2 regions of the Streptomyces sp. NBC_00727 genome follow, and region 1 is predicted to be linked to the other one. Evidence: riboswitches for the same ligand, from Rfam matches in the RefSeq annotation. Region 1 holds a riboswitch; the other holds the start of a gene.
The links. A riboswitch is a leader RNA that binds a small molecule or an ion and turns the genes downstream of it on or off. The one in region 1 is predicted to bind glycine.
Positions count from the first base shown of each region.

Region 2: linked by a shared signal. The riboswitch ahead of gcvT (glycine cleavage system aminomethyltransferase GcvT) and the one ahead of gcvP (aminomethyl-transferring glycine dehydrogenase) in region 1 are both predicted to bind glycine.

Region 1 covers NZ_CP108981.1:851,069-860,952, reverse strand. Annotated here, with positions in the region: gene OG242_RS03650 (sugar phosphate nucleotidyltransferase) at 1-536, shown strand, start outside; gene OG242_RS03645 (DUF881 domain-containing protein) at 665-1,567, shown strand; gene OG242_RS03640 (small basic family protein) at 1,564-1,896, shown strand; gene OG242_RS03635 (DUF881 domain-containing protein) at 1,902-2,690, shown strand; gene OG242_RS03630 (FHA domain-containing protein) at 2,773-3,636, shown strand; gene OG242_RS03625 (MerR family transcriptional regulator) at 3,679-4,419, shown strand; gene OG242_RS03620 (bifunctional nuclease family protein) at 4,473-4,949, shown strand; gene OG242_RS03615 (MerR family transcriptional regulator) at 5,117-5,734, shown strand; gene OG242_RS03610 (DNA polymerase IV) at 5,827-7,299, shown strand; gene OG242_RS03605 (PRC-barrel domain-containing protein) at 7,224-7,592, opposite strand; glycine riboswitch at 7,709-7,806, shown strand; gene gcvP (aminomethyl-transferring glycine dehydrogenase) at 8,000-9,884, shown strand, end outside.
Region 2 covers NZ_CP108981.1:5,113,749-5,123,632, reverse strand. Annotated here, with positions in the region: gene OG242_RS23340 (ABC transporter ATP-binding protein) at 1-491, opposite strand, end outside; gene OG242_RS23335 (ABC transporter permease) at 488-1,477, opposite strand; gene OG242_RS23330 (ABC transporter substrate-binding protein) at 1,568-3,328, opposite strand; gene OG242_RS23325 (ABC transporter permease) at 3,373-4,365, opposite strand; gene OG242_RS23320 (enhanced serine sensitivity protein SseB C-terminal domain-containing protein) at 4,718-5,497, opposite strand; gene OG242_RS23315 (enhanced serine sensitivity protein SseB) at 5,612-6,391, opposite strand; gene OG242_RS23310 (AAA family ATPase) at 6,517-7,200, opposite strand; glycine riboswitch at 7,385-7,478, shown strand; gene gcvT (glycine cleavage system aminomethyltransferase GcvT) at 7,623-8,738, shown strand; gene gcvH (glycine cleavage system protein GcvH) at 8,841-9,218, shown strand; gene glyA (serine hydroxymethyltransferase) at 9,239-9,884, shown strand, end outside.

The DNA of each region.
Region 1 (9,884 bases):
GCGGACGGGTGGCGCTGCCGGTGACCACCACCAGGGTCGCCGAACAGGTCGCCGCGTACCACGGCACACAGGTCGAGTGGACGACGACGTCGCCCGACGACCTGACGCGGGTGGGGCGTGAGGAAGGCACCATCTTCGGTGGAGACGGCCGTGGCGGCTTCATCGTTCCCGAATTCGCCAGCGTCTTCGACGGAACGGCCGCGTTCGTGCGGCTCATCGGGCTCGTCGCCAGGACCCAGCTCACGCTGAGCCAGATCGATGCCCGCATCCCGCACGCCCATGTCCTGCGCCGTGACCTCGCGACACCCTGGGCCGTGAAGGGGCTCGTGATGCGCCGGGTCGTGGAGGCGGCCGGGGACCGGGACGTCGACACGACGGACGGCGTACGGGTCGTCGAGGCGGACGGGCGCTGGGTCATGGTCCTGCCGGACCCGGCGGAAGCCGTCACCCACCTGTGGGCCGAAGGTCCCGACGACGCCTCCGCCGAGGCCCTGCTCGACGAGTGGGCGGCGGTCGTCGACAGCGCGGGCGACTGACGTGGAGCCGCCGGGACGCGCGAACGAGCACCCGTCCCGGCGGCGCACCGGCCGCCCCTTCCCGCAGGCGGCCGGCCATCGGTGGGGCCATTCGGCGTAAGCCGCCGCGACATGCGACGATGTGCGGCATGTCGCAGCAGCCCCCCGGTCGGAGCACGGCCCCGCCGTCCAAGCGCCCCGACGCGTCCATGTTGCTGCTGACCAACGTGATGGAGCACAGCCTGGACGACGGGTACGCCGAAGCGGCGGCCCGGCGCGAGGCCGACGGGCGATCCGGCATGCCCCGTACGCTCAAGGCCAAGCTCGGCTTCGCGGCCTGCCTGGTCCTGGCCGCCCTGGTCGTCACGCTCGGGGCGGCCCAGGCACGGGTGACCGCGCCGGTGCTGGCCAAGGAGCGGCAGGAGCTCATCGACCGCATCGACGCGGAGACGGCGGCGGCCGACACCCTGGAGACCCAGGTGGAGGAAGTCCGCGACGACGTGAGCAAGCGCCAGCGCAAGGCCCTCCAGGAACACGGGGGCGACCAAGGCGAGCTGGTGGCGCTGCTCTCCGGGGCGACGCCCGTGCAGGGTCCGGGGATCAAGGTCGTCGTCGACGACGCCGAGGACACCGACCAGGGGGGCGGCGGGCCCCGCGAGACCAGCGGCTTCTCCGACACCGGGCGGGTCCGGGACCGGGACATGCAGCGCGTCGTCAACGGCCTGTGGGAGTCCGGCGCCGAGGCCATCTCGATCAACGGACAGCGGCTGACCGCCCTGTCGGCGATCCGGGCCGCGGGCGACGCCATACTGGTCGACAACAGACCGCTCGTGCCCCCCTACACGGTGCTCGCGGTGGGGGACGGCAAGAAAGTGGCTGCGGCCTTCCGGGACAGTGCCGACGGCAGGTACCTGCAGTCGCTCAAGGACAGCTTCGCCATCAGGACCGCCATCTCGGTCCAGGAGAAGCTGAGTCTTCCGGCCGCCCCGAGCCTGATCGTACGGACAGCAGAGCCATACAAGGCCGCAGACACAGGGAAGGGCACATCGTGATCGCCGTACTGGGCCTCGTCGTGGGAGTCGTGGTCGGACTGTTGGTCCGGCCCGAAGTTCCGGCGATGGTCGAGCCCTATCTCCCCATCGCCGTCGTCGCCGCGCTCGACGCGGTCTTCGGCGGGCTGCGGGCCATGCTCGACGGGATCTTCGTCGACAAGGTCTTCGTGGTCTCGTTCCTCTCGAACGTGGTCGTGGCGGCGCTCATCGTCTTCCTGGGCGACAAGCTGGGCGTGGGTGCCCAGCTCTCCACCGGTGTGGTGGTCGTGCTGGGCATCCGGATCTTCTCCAACGCCGCCGCGATCCGCCGGCACGTCTTCCGGGCTTGATGCCGATGAGCAACGACACGTTCGACGACGGCGGCGAGCAGCCGGGCCGCCCGCCGGCCGGCTCTCCCGAGGAACTCACCGGGCGCCAGCGGCTGATCGCAGGCATCTGGCCGCCCCGGGTGACCCGCGCCCAACTCATCGTCGCCCTGCTGCTGTTCGTCCTCGGCCTGGGGCTCGCCATCCAGGTGCGGTCCAACAGCGACAACAGCGCCCTGCGCGGTGCCCGCCAGGAGGACCTGGTGCGCATCCTCGACGAGGTGGACGACCGCACCCAGCGGCTGGAGGACGAGAAGCAGCGCCTCGACGCCCAGCGCACGGAGCTGGAGAACAGCTCCGACCAGGCCGAGGAGGCCAGGAAGCAGACGGTCGAGAAGGAGCGTCAACTCGGCGTGCTCGCGGGCACCGTGGCGGCGCACGGCCCGGGCATCACGATGACGGTCGACGATCCCGGGGACGCCGTGCGGCCGGACATGCTGCTCGACGCGCTTCAGGAGCTCAGGGCGGCCGGGGCCGAGGCCGTGGAGGTCAACGGTGTGCGCGTGGTGGCCAATACGTACTTCTCCGGCGACGGGGGAGCGGTCAAGGTCGACGGACGCAAGATCTCCGCGCCGTACGTCTTCAAGGTCATCGGCAAGCCGCAGGATCTGGAACCGGCGCTGAACATCCCCGGGGGTGTGGTGCAGACGCTGGAGAAGGAGCAGGCCACGGTGCATGTGGCCCGGGCCGACGACATTGTCGTGGACGCCTTGCGACCGGCGGAGCGGCCTGACTACGCTCGGTCGTCGGGCCAGTGATCCCCCGGCGCCCGGGCGTCGGGGAACACGAGCGGACGGTTGCGGGGGGTCGCCGCATCGTAATCGTGGCGCGTGGTGGAAACTGTCGAGTGGATACGGACGTTGTGAAGATGTCCGGGTCGGCAGGTGTGTTCATTCAGGGTTCGTCCTGCCCCACGGGCGGGTCTGTTTCGGTCAAGGGGAATCGCCCGTGAAGTTGTTTGGGAAGTTGTTCGGCAAGAGCGCTCGCGATGAAGCCGCACGTCATCGCGCGCCGCGCCATGGTCAGCCCGACGAGCAGGGCGCGGAGCGCCCGCTCTTCCGCGACCAGGTGGCAGGCCAGGGGGGTGACTATCCGGGCGGTCCCGGCGCGTCGTCCGTTGACCCTGCCGGTCCCGGCGCAATAGGTTTCGGAGCCCCGAGCCAGGAGGCTTCGTCCATGCCGGTGTGTACGAGGTGCGGCCACCGCAACGCCGAGGCCAGCCGTTTCTGCTCCAACTGCGGTGCGCCGCTGCGGGGCGGAGTCCCCGAGCGCGCCTCGGAGACGACGTCGACCATCTCGATCTCGGGCCTGGAGGCGTACGAGGCGGAGGCGACCGGCCAGACGGCCGTGCCGTCGCTGTCCCCCGAGGCGCAGGCAGCCGTCGACGCCCTGCCGCTCGGTTCGGCGCTCCTGGTGGTGCGGCGCGGGCCGAACTCCGGCAGCCGCTTCCTGCTGGACGGCGAGCTGACCACGGCCGGCCGTCACCCGCAGAGCGACATCTTCCTCGACGACGTGACGGTCTCGCGCCGTCACGTCGAGTTCCGTCGCAACGCCGACGGCAGCTTCACGGTCGGGGACGTCGGCAGCCTCAACGGCACCTATGTCAACCGTGAGCGGATCGACTCCGTCGCCCTGTCCAATGGTGACGAGGTGCAGATCGGCAAGTACCGGCTGGTCTTCTACGCGAGCCAGCGGGGCATCTGACCCGCCCCCGGACGCCGTCCGGGGGGAACCCCAGGAAGGTCCATGCTGAGAACACCGAGCGGCGGTGCCGGACACGGCACCGCCGCCGACGACCGGCCGATGAGCATCGGCACGGTGCTCCTGCAGCTGCGGGAGGAGTTCCCCGAGGTCACCATCTCCAAGATCCGCTTCCTGGAGGCCGAGGGGCTCGTCGATCCGCAGCGGACCCCGTCCGGCTACCGGAAGTTCGTCGCAGCGGACGTCGAGCGGCTCGCCCAGGTCCTCCGGATGCAGCGGGACCACTACCTGCCGCTCAAGGTCATCCGTGAGCACCTGGACGCCCTCGCCCGGGGGGAGCAGGTCTCCCTGCCCTCCCAGGACGGTGAGGGGGACGAGTCGGACGGTGACGGCACCGGTGTGCCGGGCCGCGCCACGGCCGCCCGCATCGGCCGCTCCGAGCTTCTCGTCGCCGCCGAGGTCACCGAGAGCGACCTCGATGACTGGGAGTCGTACGGCCTCGTCGCGCCCTCGCCCGACGGCGGCTACGACGCCGAGATGGTGACCGTCGCCAGGCTTGTGGCGGATCTGGGGCGATTCGGTCTGGAACCCCGTCACCTGAGGGCCATGCGGGCCGCCGCCGACCGGGAGGCGGGACTCATCGAGCAGGTGGTCGCGCCGCTCCGCCGGCACCGGAATCCGCAGACCAGAGCCCATGCCGAGGCGACCGCGAAGGAGCTGGCGGAGCTCTCCGTACGGCTGCATTCCGCCCTCGTGCACACGGCTCTGCAAGTCCGGCTCCACTGAAGCCGGACCAGCCCGACTACCCAAACCTGCCGAGCACGTCCTAGGGTTGCTGTGTGAACGAGCTCGACGTTGTGGGTGTCCGGGTGGAAATGCCCTCCAACCAACCGATCGTGCTTCTGCGTGAAGTGGGAGGCGACCGGTACCTCCCCATTTGGATCGGTCCTGGCGAGGCGACCGCGATCGCCTTCGCCCAGCAGGGCATGGCTCCGGCCAGGCCGCTGACCCATGATCTCTTCAAGGACGTGCTCGAGGCCGTCGGTCAGGAGCTGACCGAGGTCCGGATCACGGACCTGCGCGAAGGGGTTTTCTACGCGGAGCTGGTCTTCGCCGGCGGTGTCGAGGTGAGCGCGCGGCCTTCCGACGCGATAGCGCTCGCCCTGCGCACCGGCACGCCGATCTACGGCAGTGACGGGGTGCTCGACGACGCGGGGATCGCCATCCCCGACGAGCAGGAGGACGAGGTGGAGAAGTTCCGCGAGTTCCTCGACCAGATCTCTCCGGAGGACTTCGGTACGAACAACAGCCAGTGACGTCGTCGGGGGCCGCCGTCGGCACAACCGATCAGCCTTTCCCCGTCAACGGTCACGCGAAACCACCCTCAGGGTGATTATCACTCGGCGTGCCGAGTGTGGCGATCGTTGACGCACCCCGGGTGACTGCCTACCTTCGAGTGGGCAGGTCAAGGACGGAGGTCGGCGTGAGAAGCAGCGGCGACGGTACGGCAGCGGGTGCGCCGTATTCGCAGCAGGGGAGTAAAGCCGACCGAACCATGAGGCAGTCGGCTGTGCCGGCTGCGGTGGTGGGGGGCGGCGTGGCATCGGCCGACGACATCGGCTATCGCGGGCCAACGGCGTGCGCGGCGGCGGGGATCACCTACCGGCAGCTCGACTACTGGGCCCGCACCGGTCTCGTCGAGCCGAGCGTCCGGCCGGCGTACGGGTCGGGCACCCAGCGGCTCTACAGCTTCCGGGACGTCGTTCTGCTGAAGATCGTGAAGCGCTTCCTCGACACCGGCGTGGCGCTCCAGAACATCCGGACCACGGTCCAGCACCTGCGGGCCCGCGGCTTCCAGGACCTGGAACGCATGACGCTGATGAGCGACGGCGCGACGGTCTACGAGTGCTCCTCGCCCGCCGAGGTCGTCGATCTGCTGCAGGGCGGCCAGGGCGTCTTCGGCATCGCCGTCGGCGTGGTGTGGCGGGACGTGGACGCCGCGCTGTCCCAGCTGCACGGGGAGCGCGTGGACACGGGTGAGACCCTCGTCGGGCACAACCCCGCCGACGAGCTGGCACGGCGCCGCAACCGGGCCGTCTGAGCCGCTGAGAGCGGCCGCCCGGGGTGTGAACCGCGGGCGGCAGCGCCGTGAGGCGCGGCGATTGTCAGTGCCGTAGGGCAGCATCGGCAGGTGTGAGAGCCGCGCCCACCATCCTCCATCTGGACATGGACGCCTTCTACGCCTCGGCGGAGCAGGCGGCGAAGCCCAGCCTGCGCGGCAAGCCGGTCGTGGTGGGCGGGCTCGGCCCGCGCGGGGTCGTCGCGACCGCCTCGTACGAGGCACGGCGGTTCGGGGTGCATTCGGCCATGCCGATGGCGCAGGCCAGACGGCTGGCGCCGAACGCCGCGTATCTGGTGCCGCGCTTCACGCTGTACCGGTCGGTGAGCGACCAGGTCATGGAGCTGCTGGGCCGGCTCTCCCCGCTGGTGGAACCGCTCAGCCTGGACGAGGCCTTCGTGGACCTCGAAGCCGGGGACATGGCCGACGACACCGCCTCGGCCCTGGAGATCGGCCGGCAGCTGCGCGAGGCGATCGAGGCGGTCACCGGACTGAGCGGTTCCGTCGGGCTCGCCGGCTCCAAGATGCTCGCCAAGATCGCTTCCGAGGAGGCCAAGCCCGACGGGATACGCCTGATCGCCCCCGGCACCGAGCGGGAACACCTCGCGCCCATGCCGGTGCGCACCCTGCCCGGTGTCGGCCCGGCCACCGCCGACCATCTGCGCCGTGCCGGCATGACGACGGTCGACGACCTCGCCGAAGCCGGTGAGGCCGAGCTGATACGGCTGCTGGGGAAGGCGCACGGCGCCTCGCTGCACCGGATGGCGATCGGCCTCGACGACCGGCCCGTGGTCGCGGAGCGCGACGCGAAGTCCGTCTCGGTCGAGGACACCTTCGACATGGACCTGCACGACCGGGTCCGGGTGCGCACCGAGGTGGAGCGGCTGGCCGACCGGTGCGTCCAGCGGCTCAGGGGCGCCGGTCGCTCGGGGCGCACGGTGGTGCTGAAGGTGCGCCGTTACGACTTCTCCACGCTGACCCGCTCCGAGACGCTGCGCGGCCCCACGGACGACCCGGCGGTGGTCCGCGAGGCCGCCGCCCGGCTGCTGGAGTCCGTGGACACCACCGGGGGAGTTCGGCTGCTGGGCGTCGGCGTCACGGGGCTCGCCGACTTCACCCAGGAGGACCTGTTCGCCCAGGCCGCCGGTGAGCGGGCGGCCGCGGTCCCGCCGGAGGACGCCGGAGCGCGGCCGCAGGACGACACCGGCGGCCGCGAGCGGCCCGCGGAACCCGAGCCGGGACAGCCGGGGCCGGACGACGCGGAGCAGCTCGCGGCGCGGCGCTGGCCGGCCGGGCACGATGTGTCCCACGAGGCCCACGGACACGGCTGGGTGCAGGGCAGCGGGGTCGGCCGGGTGACCGTGCGGTTCGAGGAACCGGGGTCGCCGCCCGGCCGGGTGCGTACGTTCCGCGTCGACGACCCCGCGCTGCGGGCCGCCGAGCCCCTGCCGCTCGTCCGGGACGCGCCGGACTACTCCTCCTGGCCCGCCAGCCGGCCGAAGTCCCGGTCCGGGGCCGGTTCGCCGGGGGCGGCGTCCAGGCCGTAGTGCCGGTAGAGCTGGAGCTCCTGCTCCGGCGAGAGGTGGCGGCCCACGCCGAAGTCGGGCGCGTCCTTGATCAGCGCCCGGTCGAAGGGGACGCGCAGCGCGTCCTCGACGAACTCGCTGGGCTCCAGCGGGACGAAGGCGTCACGGCTGAAGAGGCCGGTGCGCACCGCCGCCCATTCGGGTACCCCGGTCGCGTCGTCGAGGTACACCTCGTCCACGGTCCCGATCTTGGTGCCCTTGCGGTCGAAGGCCTTGCGGCCGATCAGGCTGCGCGGGTCGATGTCGGTCTGCACGGTCCCTCCCACACTGGTCGCGGCTGGTCCACAGGGACTACAGAAATGCAGTTCCGTGGGCTTGGCCACTCGAGAATTCTCGTCGTGTACCCCGCTGGTAGGCTGGTCATGGCTGCTGACCCCGTGCGGGAGAGTCGTCCGGAGCCCATCCGGAGGACGCCGAAGGAGCAAATCCTCCCCGGAATCTCTCAGGCCCCCGTACCGCACGGACGAGGTCACTCTGGAAAGCAGGGCGGGTTGCGCGCGGCCGATGGGCCGTACGGAACCTCTCCCTCACCGACGGTGAAAGCCGGCGCCCGCGTGGTGCCGGTGAAGCTCTCAGGTTGAGATGACAGAGGGGGAGGCCGTTCGGGCACCCGGCGCCGCGGTGCCCCTCGCAGGTCGTGACAGACCAGGAGGCCTCCACCATGACCCCCCGTCGCACCCCGCTCTCCCAGCTGGAACAGGGCATCCCCTTCGAGCAGCGCCACATCGGCCCGGACGCCGAGGCGCAGGCGAAGATGCTCGCCCAGGTCGGCTACGGCTCGCTGGACGAGCTGACCGCGGCCGCCGTGCCCGACGTGATCAAGAGCGCCGAGGCGCTGAACCTGCCGGGAGCCAGGACCGAGGCCGAGGTGCTGGCCGAGCTGCGCCGGCTCGCCGACCGCAACCAGGTCCTCGCCCCGATGATCGGGCTCGGCTACTACGGCACGTTCACCCCGCCGGTGATCCTGCGCAACGTCATGGAGAACCCCGCCTGGTACACGGCCTACACGCCGTACCAGCCCGAGATCTCCCAGGGCCGCCTCGAAGCGCTCCTGAACTTCCAGACGATGGTCGCCGAGCTGACCGGCCTGCCCACCTCGGGCGCCTCACTCCTCGACGAGGGCACCGCCGCCGCCGAGGCCATGTCGCTGGCCCGGCGCGTCGGCAAGGTCAGGAACGGCGTCTTCCTGGTCGACGCCGACGCCCTGCCGCAGACCGTCGCCGTCATCGAGACCCGCGCCGAGCCGACCGGTGTCGAGGTCGTCGTCGCCGACCTCACCGACGGCATCCCGGCCGGGATCGCCGAGCGCGGGGTCTTCGGTGTGCTGCTCCAGTACCCCGGCGCCTCCGGGGCCGTCCGGGACATCAAGCCCGTGATCGACCAGGCGCACGAGCTGGGCGCGATCGTCACCGTGGCCGCCGACCTGCTGGCCCTCACCCTGCTCACCTCGCCCGGCGACCTCGGCGCCGACATCGCCATCGGCACCACGCAGCGCTTCGGCGTGCCGATGGGCTTCGGCGGCCCGCACGCCGGCTACATGGCGGTCCGGGACAAGTTCGCCCGCAGCCTGCCCGGCCGCCTCGTCGGCGTCTCCGTGGACGCCGACGGCAACAAGGCGTACCGGCTGGCCCTGCAGACCCGCGAGCAGCACATCCGCCGCGAGAAGGCCACCAGCAACATCTGCACCGCGCAGGTGCTGCTCGCCGTCATGGCCGGCATGTACGCCGTCTACCACGGCCCCGAGGGCCTGCGCACGATCGCCCGGCGCACCCACCGTTACGCCGCGATCCTGGCCGAGGGCCTGCGCGCCGCCGGCGTGGACGTGGTGACCGGTTCCTACTTCGACACGCTCACCGTCCGCGTCCCCGGCAAGGCCGGCGAGGTCGTCGCCGACGCCCGCGAGCGTGGCGTGAACCTGCGCCTGGTCGACGCCGACACCGTCTCCCTCGCCTGCGACGAGACCACGACCCGTACCCAGGTCGCCGCCGTCTGGGCGGCCTTCGGCGCCGACGGGGACGTCGAGGCTCTGGACGCCACCACCGGGGACGCGCTCCCCGAGGCGCTGCTGCGCGCCGACACGATCCTGACCCACCCGGTCTTCCACCAGCACCGGTCCGAGACCGCCATGCTGCGCTACCTGCGCAAGCTGGCCGACCGCGACTACGCGCTGGACCGCGGCATGATCCCGCTCGGCTCCTGCACGATGAAGCTGAACGCGACCGCCGAGATGGAGTCGATCACCTGGCCCGAATTCGGCGCGCTGCACCCGTTCGCGCCCGCCGAGCAGGCCCAGGGCTTCCTGACGCTCATCCGCGAGCTGGAGGAGCGGCTGGCCGAGGTCACCGGTTACGACGCGGTCTCCCTCCAGCCGAACGCCGGTTCGCAGGGTGAGTTCGCGGGGCTGCTGGCCGTCCGCGCGTACCACCGCGCCAACGGCGACGAGAACCGCACCGTCTGCCTGATCCCGTCCTCCGCGCACGGCACCAACGCCGCGAGCGCCGTGATGGCCGGCATGAAGGTGGTCGTCGTCAAGACCGCCGACGACG
Region 2 (9,884 bases), 4.3 Mb from region 1:
GGGATGCCGACCCGGTCGAGCATCTCGACGGCGCGCTTCTTGGCGGTCTTCTTGTCGACCTTGTTGTGGACCCGGTGGGCCTCCACGATCTGCGCGCCGATCGTGTAGTACGGGTGCAGCGCGGAGAGCGGGTCCTGGAAGATCATGGCCATCTTCTGGCCGCGCAGCCTGCGTACGCGCTCGGCGCCCGAGCCGATGAGCTCCTCGCCGTCGAGCCAGATCTCCCCGCTGATCCGGGCCCGCTCCGAGGTGTGCAGGCCCATGATCCCCAGCGAGGTCACGGACTTGCCGGAGCCGGACTCGCCGACGATGCCGAGGGTCTTGCCCGCCTCCAGGTCGAAGCTGACGCCGTCCACGGACTTGACGAGGCCGTCGTCGGTGTCGAAGTGGACGGTGAGGTCGCGTACGGAGAGGAACGGGCGGCCGTCGCCGGACCGGGGCGCCGGGACGGAGTCCGCCGCCGGGGAAGCCTTGCTGATTGCGTCGCTCATGAGAGCCTCACCCGGGGGTCGATCGCGGCGTACACGAGGTCCACCAGCAGGTTGCAGAGGACGATGAAGAAGGCGGCGACCAGGGTCACGCCCATCACCTTGGGCAGGTCGGCGGTGGTCACGCCCTGGATGGCGAAGGCGCCCAGGCCCTGGAAGGAGAAGACGCGTTCGGTGATGACCGCGCCGCCGAGCAGCAGCGCGAAGTCCATGCCGAAGATGGTGACCAGCGGGGTGAGCGCGGAGCGCAGCCCGTGCTTGACGACCACCTTGCGTTCCTGGAGGCCCTTGGCCCGCGCGGTCCTGATGTAGTCCTCGCCCATGGTCTCCAGCATTCCGGCCCGGGTGAGCCGGGCGTAGAGCGCGGAGTACAGCAGCGCGAGGGTGCACCAGGGCAGCACCAGGCTGCCGGCCCAGGCGACCGGGTCCTCGGTGATGGGGACGTACTCGCCGTTCCCGAAGAGTGCCAGGACCACGAGGCCGGTGAAGAACATCGGCAGCGAGACACCGGCGAGGGCGACTCCCATGGAGAGGCGGTCGAAGAAGGAGCCCCGCTTGAGGGCGGAGACGACGCCGATCGCGACACCGGAGACGACCCAGATGACGGCGGCACCGACGGCCAGCGACAGCGTGACCGGGATGCGGTCGACGAGCTGGGGCCAGATCTCGGTGTGGGTCTTGAACGAGTAGCCGAAGCAGGGGGCGTTGCAGGTGACCGGGTCGGGGCCGAACTGGTACTCGGCGCCGACGACGATGCCCTTGATGAAGTGCCAGTACTGGAGGTACAGGGGCTGGTCGAGCCCCAGGTTCTTCTTGACCGCGGCGATGACGTCGGGGTCGGGGCTCTTCCCGACGTACTGGGCGGCCATGGAGTCGAGGGTCTGCCCGCCGAGGCGGGGCACCAGGAAGAAGATCGCGAACGTGACTGCGCTGACCACCAGCAGCAGCAACACCGCGGCGAATACGCGTCGGATGATGTACGCAGCCACAGCCGTGCGGCGCCGGGCGGGCGGACGGGGTACGCCCGCCGGCCCGGCGCCTTCACCTGCCTTTCAGGGGATGCTTTTGATGAACAGGTGCTACTTGGTGGACGTCATGAGCACGTAGTCGTACATGCCGAGGTACGCGTCGGTGACGGTGACGTTCGCCGCGGAGTCCGGGCGGTAGAGCAGGTTCTTGCGGTAGAAGAGGGGAACGACCGAGGCGTTCTCCATGACCTTCTGGTCGACCTCGCCCCACGTGGCGTTGCGCTCCGCGGTGTCGACGGTGCCGATGCCCTTGACGAGGAGGTTGTTGATCCCCTTGTCGTCGAGCTCCATCAGGTTCGTGCCGCCGGAGGGCTTGATGGCCGAGCCGTTGACGATCTGGTCGAGGAAGCCGAAGCCGGTCGGCCAGTCGGCGCCCCAGGCCATCATCATCATGCCCGCGTTGTTCTTGTGGACCCACTTCGGGACACCGGCGAAGTCGGTGAAGTACTTGTCCGCGGGGAACTGCTTGATCTCGGCGGTGATGCCGATCGCCTTCAGGCTGTTCTGGAGCTGCGTGGCGGCGGTGACCTCGTCAGGACGGTCGGAACGCGCGGTCAGCGTCGTCTTGAAGCCGTCCGGGTGACCGCACTTGGTCAGGTGCTCCTTGGCCTTGGCCGCGTCGCCCTTGCTGCCCTCGCTCGGGTACAGGTCGAACTTCTTGTAGCCGGCGACGGTCGGCGGGATGACCGTGCTGGCCGGGTCGCCCTTGACCGAGCCGCCGATCGAGTCGACCATGCTCTGCTTGTCGACGGCGTACTGGACGGCCTTGCGGCACTCGACGTTGTCGAACGGCTTCACGTTGACGTTCAGCGCGAGGTACTGCAGGGCGCCGGCGTACGGGTTGTCCGTCTTCGCCTTCTCCGCCGCCTTGCGCAGGACCTTGGGCTGGGTCTTGGACTGCAGACCCGTGCCCGCGATGTCCGCGGTGGTCTCGTCGTTGAGGAGGTGCTCGTCGACCGTGGTGGGGTTGACGTTGAACTTCAGCTCGATCTTGTCCGGCAGCGCCTTGCGGATCGGGTCCGTCTTGGGGTCCCACTCCGGGTTGCGGACCAGGGTCGCGCCCTTGCTCTCGTCGTACGCCGAGAACTTGTACGGACCCGAGGAGACCATCTTCTGGACGTAGCTGGCGCCCTTGTCGGCCTTCTGCTGGATCGGCGCGGTCTGCGAGAACGCGGCCAGGTAGTCCATGTCCGCGAACGGCTTGTTCAGGTGGAAGACGATCGTGTACTTGTCCGGCGTCTCGATGGACTTGAGACCCTCGGCGGACTTGTCCTTGTACGGACCCTTGTACTTGTCGCCGCCCTCCAGGTACGCCTTGAAGTACGTCGGGCCGTTCGACAGGGCCTCCGGCGCGAAGTTGGAGCGCTCGACGGCGTACTTGACGTCCTGCGAGGTGATCTCGGAGCCGTCCTCGAACTTCACGCCCTTGCGGAGCGTGTACGTCCAGGTCTTGGCGTCCGCGCTGGCCTTGCCGAGGCCGGTGGCGAGGTCGGGCACGACCTCCAGGCCCTCCTTGCCGGCGGCCGGCTTGAAGGTCACCAGCGAACGGGCGTACAGGCGGGCGAAGTTCTGCACCCAGCCGTAGTACGTGTTGCCGGGGTCCAGGGAGTCCGGGCCACTGGTGTGCTCGTAGGTGACCGTCCCGCCCTTCTTGTCGCTGGCGTTGACGATGCTCGTCAGACCCGCGTCCGCCTTGGCGTTGCCGCCGCCGCCCTTGCCGCTGCCGCCGTCCGAGTCCTTGCTGCACGCCGTGGCGGCGAGCGACACCGCGATCGCGACGGCTACGAGCGCCGCTGTCTTTCTGTTCTGCATGCTGAGGAAAGCCCCCTCGCTAGTCCTGTGCGGCACTGCCGCGTTTACTTGCCACGAGGGTCGAGTGCGTCACGCAGCCCGTCCCCCAGCAGGTTGAAGGCCAGCACGGTGATGAAGATCGCCATGCCGGGGATGACCATGAACATCGGGTCCACCTCGTAGAGGTCGACCGCCTGCGTGAGCATGCCGCCCCAGGAAGCCTGCGGCGGGGCGATGCCGACGCCCAGGAAGGACAGGGCCGCCTCGAAGAGGATGTTCGTGGGGATCAGCAGCGTCGCGTACACGAGGATCGGCGCGACCAGGTTGGGCAGCAGTTCGCGGAAGAGGATGAACGGACCGCGGGCGCCCAGCGACCGGGCGGCCTCGACGAACTCGCGCTCGCGCAGCGACAGGGTCTGCGCGCGGACGATGCGGCCGATGTAGGGCCAGCTGAAGAAGCCGATCACGAAGATCAGGACCGCGATCCGCAGCGTGAGCCCTTCCATCCCGAAGGCGTTGCCCTGCAGGGAGGCGGAGATGGAGATCGCGAAGAGCAGCAGCGGGAAGGCGAGGAAGGTGTCCATCAGCCGGCTGATGACGCTGTCCACCCAGCCGCCGTAGAACCCGGCCACGACACCCATGACGACGCCGATGACGACGGAGAGCAGGGTGGAGCCGACGGCGACCACGAGCGAGACCCAGGAGCCTTCGACGATGCGCGCGAAGATGTCGCGGCCGGTCTGCGGTTCGACGCCGAACGGGTGGTCCCAGCTCATCCCGCCGAAGTCGCCCTTGGGCGCGAGCATCACGGGGTCGACCAGGCTCTGGTTGAACGCGTTGGGGTCGAGCCCCAGGAGCGACTGGAGCGGCTTGGACAGCACCGCGGTGAGGATCAGAAGCACGACAACGATGCCACCGGCCATCGCCGCCTTGTCCCGCTTGAAGCGGGTCCAGGCGATGCGGCCGAGTGAACGGCCCTCGATCTCCTTACGACCCGCGCCTTCCAGCACCGCTTCGGGCCGTGTATCCGCCCCGGTGGTCTCGATAGGTGCCGTCATTGCGCTGGAGACCCCTCTCGGCCGGCGGTGGCCGGCCCGTGACCGCCGCGGTAGCGGCTTCTTCGTTGCCTGAATCGTGCGCTGGTGTCCGGCCGGTCGTGCCCTGCTCGGGAGTGGGCACGAAGGGCATGGCGCACCTGCTGCGTGGAGTCTTCAGCCAGTTCGCGACCCCCCGCCAGACCTGACGGGGAATGTTTGCTCAAACGTGATGACGTCAGAATGCTTCCGGTATCCGGACAGCCGTGCTCAACAAGCGGACCTCTCGGTCACTTATCAGCGATAACGGACGTACCGCGCAAGAGCATGGAGCGGATGACGAATGCGTCGAGAACGCACCGCCGCTGACGGGTCATCAGTACGCGTGCGGGGCTGGGCCGGCCTGGGGATAGCCGTAACCGGGCGCGGCGTGCGCCTCGCGGTCGTAGAAGGGCCGGGAGTTGGCGCGCAGCCACATCGCGACCGGGTCGTACTCGTCGGACATCGCGACCGTGGAGACCGGCAGCCCCTCGGGGACGGCGCCGACGGACTGGCGCATCATGGCCCGCACCGCGTCGACGGACGGCCCGCTCGTGTCGTACAGGTCGAGACCGACGGCGAGGTACGGGGCGCCGAGCGCGGGCTGCACCCAGGCGCGGCGCAGCGAGCGGATCGCGGGGGTGTGGTGGGCGTTCTGCGCGAGCTGGGCGTAGAACTGCGGGATCTCGACGGCGGGTTCGCTGATGCGCAGCGGCCCGGCGGGCATCCGGTCGAGGCCGGTCGCGATGCGGCGCAGATCCAGCCAGGGGATGCCGACGCCGCCGCCCTGGGCGTGCGGGTTCAGCCAGAGACCCCAGCGGTCGGGGTAGAGGGCGCGGGCGATGTCGAGGCCGGCGACGACCTCGTGGTCCCGGCTCCAGCCGCTGGCGGCCAGCTCCTGGGAGGAGGTGACGCACGGGGCGTAGCCGAGGCCGTCGACCTCCATGTTGCCGTACTGGGCGTCGGGGGCGCCGGGGCGGCCGTGCCACAGGAGCATCCGGACCCGGCCGGACGCCAGGGCCTGGAGCAGCGCCTCGTACGCGTCGTAGCGCCCGGGCGCGACCTGGCGCAGCATGTGCTCGACCTGACCGGCCGCCGCGGTGCCTGACGCACTCACCCTGGGTCCCGCCCCTCGTAGATCCTCTGTTCCGGCCACCGGGCAACGGCCTTCGGCCATCAAACCAGCTTATGCGGCCGTGCCGTCACCGGCTTGACGGCACGGCCGGACCCGTCATGCCGGGGAGACCCCGGCGCGCGTGTAGAAGGGCCGCACCCGCTCGCGCATCCAGTCGGCGACCGGATCCTGCGCCACGTCGAGCAGCACGAGGTTGACCGGCCAGGGCACCTCGACGCGGCCCAGCGCCCGGCCCAGGGCGTCCATGGGGGCGCTCTGTCCGGCGCCGTCCCAGGTGGAGAACTCGACGCCGACGAAGAGGACGGGGGCGCCGCCCTCGATGCTGGCGAGGGCCCTGCGGGCGGTGAGGACGACGCCGCTCTCCTCGAACTCGCCGGCCGCGGCGGCCAGGAAGTCGACGGGCTCCTCCTTCCAGTCCGGCTCGTACAGCCGGACGCGGCCCCCGGTGGCCGGGCCGTCGAGCGGGGTGCGCCCGGCCCGGCACAGCTCGGCGACGGCGGGCGGGGGCAGCGGCATGCCGACGGCGCCGCCCGGGTTCACGGCGATGCCGAGCTGCGGGGGCAGGCCGCGGGCGAACTCGCGGGCGGGGGCGACCGTGAAGGACATATGGGCGCCGACGCAGGCGAGGAACTGGTGCTCGGAGCTGAAGACGGGGACGTACGCGGCGCCCTCGATCTCCAGCGTGGGCAGGTCGAGGTCCGGGGAGTCGGCCGCGCCGCCGCCGGGCAGGGGCACCCAGACGTGGCTGCGGCCGAGCACCTCCAGCAGGCGGCCGCCCGCCTCCGGGACGCCCAGCGAGGCGCCCAGCACCTCTTCGAGTTCGTTGGCCGGCCATCCGCCCTGCGGCTGGCTCCCGGCCTGTGCCGGAATGTTCACTGATTCCCTCTCGCCCCGTTGCCGTGCAGCAAGAGAGTACGGCCTGCTCCGCCCTCCGCCACTCGCCGGGGCTGTCCTGAAAGCGCCCCTCTCCGGCTACTGTCCGGCCTTTGGACGGTCTGTTTTCAGCCTCGGGTCTGTGCGTCTGCGAACGTGATCCGCGCCAGGGAGCCGGCCGCCTCCCGGTCCAGCAGCACCGCCGAGGCGCAGCCGCGCGGCAGCAGGCCCGCCTCGGTGTCCTTCAGCAGCCGCCCCACGGCTCTGCGGTGCCGGGCGAAGGCGTACGCGGAGACGCCCCGGCCCCGTTCGCGCTGGCCCTCGCGCGCGGTCTCCGCGGACACGTCGAGCAGGACGAGGTGCAGGCCGCTGCCTCGGCGGCGGGCATGGCGGGCGAGCCGGGCGCGGACCCAGCTCTGCGTGCCGCAGTCGTGGACCACCACGGGGGCGCCGGAGCGCAGCACCCGGCGCAGCCCCCGGTAGTGGGCGAGGCGGACGAGCGGCCGGTAGAGGAGGTAGGGGAGTAAGCGGGGCAGCCGGCGGGCCCAGCGGTCCCGGGTGTCCTGGGAGTCGACGGCGTAGGCCGGGGCGGCGCGGGCGATCAGGGTGGACTTGCCGCTCCCGGGCAGTCCGGAGACCACCACGACGTCCCCGGCGGCGAACCGCAGCGCGCGCGGTCCGCGCCCGGCCCGGCCGCGCAGGTCCCGGACGACGGGCGCGCAGCCGCCCTCCGCCTGCCGGGCCGGTGAGCCCGGCTGCGCGGGCAGCGCGCCGTGCGCGGGCCCCGCAGTCGTCGCGTAACGCAACGTCATCGCCTCCCCCTGGCCGTACGGCCGACGCGTGCCGACTGGTACTTACCCCCGAAGTGTAAAGAAAAGGTAATGCGGCACAAGCGTCCGACCCGCCGGAATCCCGCACCGGCCGGTAGCGGTCCCGGGCGCCCCACTCCCCCGGAATGCGTGCGATGATGACCCCGCCAACTGCATACAGGCCGCTTGAATCCGCGCGGGAGAGTCCCGGTCACCGTGCCGGGCGCCGAAGGAGCAAGATCCTCCCTTGAATCTCTCAGGCCCCGTACCGCGTGGATGAGGCAGATCTGAAAAGCGAGCCGCTCCGCGGCTCCACCCAAGGTGCAAGCCGAACCCCACCGGGGCCTCTCGGCGAACCTCTCAGGTTCCGATGACAGATGGGGAGGGATCGTCCTCGTCGTCGTCATGCCCTGGGAGCCCGTTTCATGAGCAGCACCCCCCGTCTCACCGCCCTCGACGCGTTGCACCGGTCGCTCGGCGCCACGATGACCGACTTCGCGGGCTGGGACATGCCGCTGCGTTACGCCAGCGAGCGCGACGAGCACAACGCCGTCCGCACGAAGGCCGGTCTCTTCGACCTCTCGCACATGGGTGAGATCACGGTCACCGGCCCCCAGGCCGTGGACGTGCTGAACCACGCGCTGGTCGGCAACATCGGCACCGTCTCGACGGGCCGGGCCCGCTACACGATGATCTGCGCCGAGGACGGCGGCATCCTGGACGACCTGATCGTCTACCGCCTCCAGGACACGGAGTACATGGTCGTCGCCAACGCCGGCAACGCCCAGCTGGTCCTGGACACGATCACCGAGCGCGCCGCCGGCTTCGACGCCGAGGTGCGCGACGACCGCGACGCGTACGCGCTGCTCGCCGTGCAGGGACCCGAGTCCCCGGCGATCCTCGCGGCCGTGACCGACGCCGACCTGGACGGCCTGAAGTACTACGCCGGGCTGCCCGGGGTGGTCGCCGGGGTGCCCGCGCTGATCGCCCGTACCGGCTACACCGGCGAGGACGGCTTCGAGCTGTTCGTCGCGCCCGGCCACGCCGAGCAGCTGTGGAAGGCGCTCACCGAGGCGGGCGCCCCGCACGGCCTGATCCCGTGCGGCCTCTCCTGCCGCGACACGCTGCGCCTGGAGGCGGGCATGCCGCTGTACGGGCACGAGCTGACCACCTCGCTGACCCCGTTCGACGCCGGGCTCGGCCGCGTCGTGAAGTTCGAGAAGGACGGCGACTTCGTGGGCCGCAAGGCGCTGGAGGCCGCCGCGGAGCGCGCCGAGACCGCCCCGCCCCGCAAGCTCGTCGGCCTGGTCGCCGAGGGCCGCCGGGTGCCGCGCGCCGGCTTCCCGGTCGTGGCGAACGGCGAGGTCATCGGCGAGGTCACCTCCGGCGCGCCCTCCCCGACGCTGGGGAAGCCGATCGCCATGGCGTACGTCGACGCGGCGCACGCCGAGCCGGGGACCGCGGGTGTCGGCGTCGACATCCGGGGCACCCACGAGCCGTACGAGGTTGTGGCGCTCCCCTTCTACAAGCGTCGGAAGTAGCACCGTGGGGCGCAGGGCCCCCGCGCGACGTGACGCAGTCCCGTCTCACACCGTAAGACCACCGTTCATCAGCACTCCCCCGCGTACAGGAGAATTCAGGTCATGAGCAACCCCCAGCAGCTGCGGTACAGCAAGGAGCACGAGTGGCTGTCGGCCGCCGAGGAAGGCGTGTCCACGGTCGGTATCACGGAGCACGCGGCCAACGCGCTCGGTGACGTCGTCTACGCCCAGCTCCCCGAGGTCGGTGACACGGTGACCGCGGGCGAGACCTGCGGCGAGCTGGAGTCGACCAAGTCGGTCAGCGACCTGTACTCGCCGGTCACCGGTGAGGTCACGGCCTCCAACCAGGACGTCGTCGACGATCCGTCGCTGGTGAACTCCGCTCCGTTCGAGGGCGGCTGGCTGTTCAAGGTGCGCGTCGCGGAGGAGCCGAAGGACCTGCTCTCCGCCGACGAGTACACCGAGTTCTCCGGCAACTAAAGACCCCAAGGGACCACCTGATGTCGCTTCTCAACTCCTCCCTCCACGAGCTTGACCCGGACGTCGCCGCCGCCGTCGACGCCGAGCTCCTCCGTCAGCAGTCCACGCTCGAGATGATCGCCTCGGAGAACTTCGCTCCCGTCGCCGTCATGGAGGCGCAGGGCTCCGTCCTGACCAACAAGTACGCCGAGGGCTACCCCGGCCGCCGCTACTACGGCGGCTGCGAGCACGTCGACGTGGTCGAGCAGATCGCCATCGACCGGATCAAGGCGCTCTTCGGCGCCGAGGCCGCGAACGTCCAGCCGCACTCCGGTGCGCAGGCCAACGCCGCCGCGATGTTCGCGCTGCTGAAGCCGGGCGACACGATCATGGGCCTGAACCTGGCGCACGGCGGTCACCTGACCCACGGCATGAAGATCAACTTCTCCGGCAAGCTCTACAACGTGGTCCCGTACCACGTGGACGACACCGGTGTCGTGGACATGGCCGAGGTCGAGCGTCTGGCCAAGGAGTCCAAGCCGCAGCTGATCGTCGCCGGCTGGTCCGCGTACCCGCGCCAGCTGGACTTCGCCGCCTTCCGCCGCATCGCGGACGAGGTCGGCGCGTACCTGATGGTCGACATGGCGCACTTCGCCGGTCTGGTCGCCGCGGGCCTGCACCCCAGCC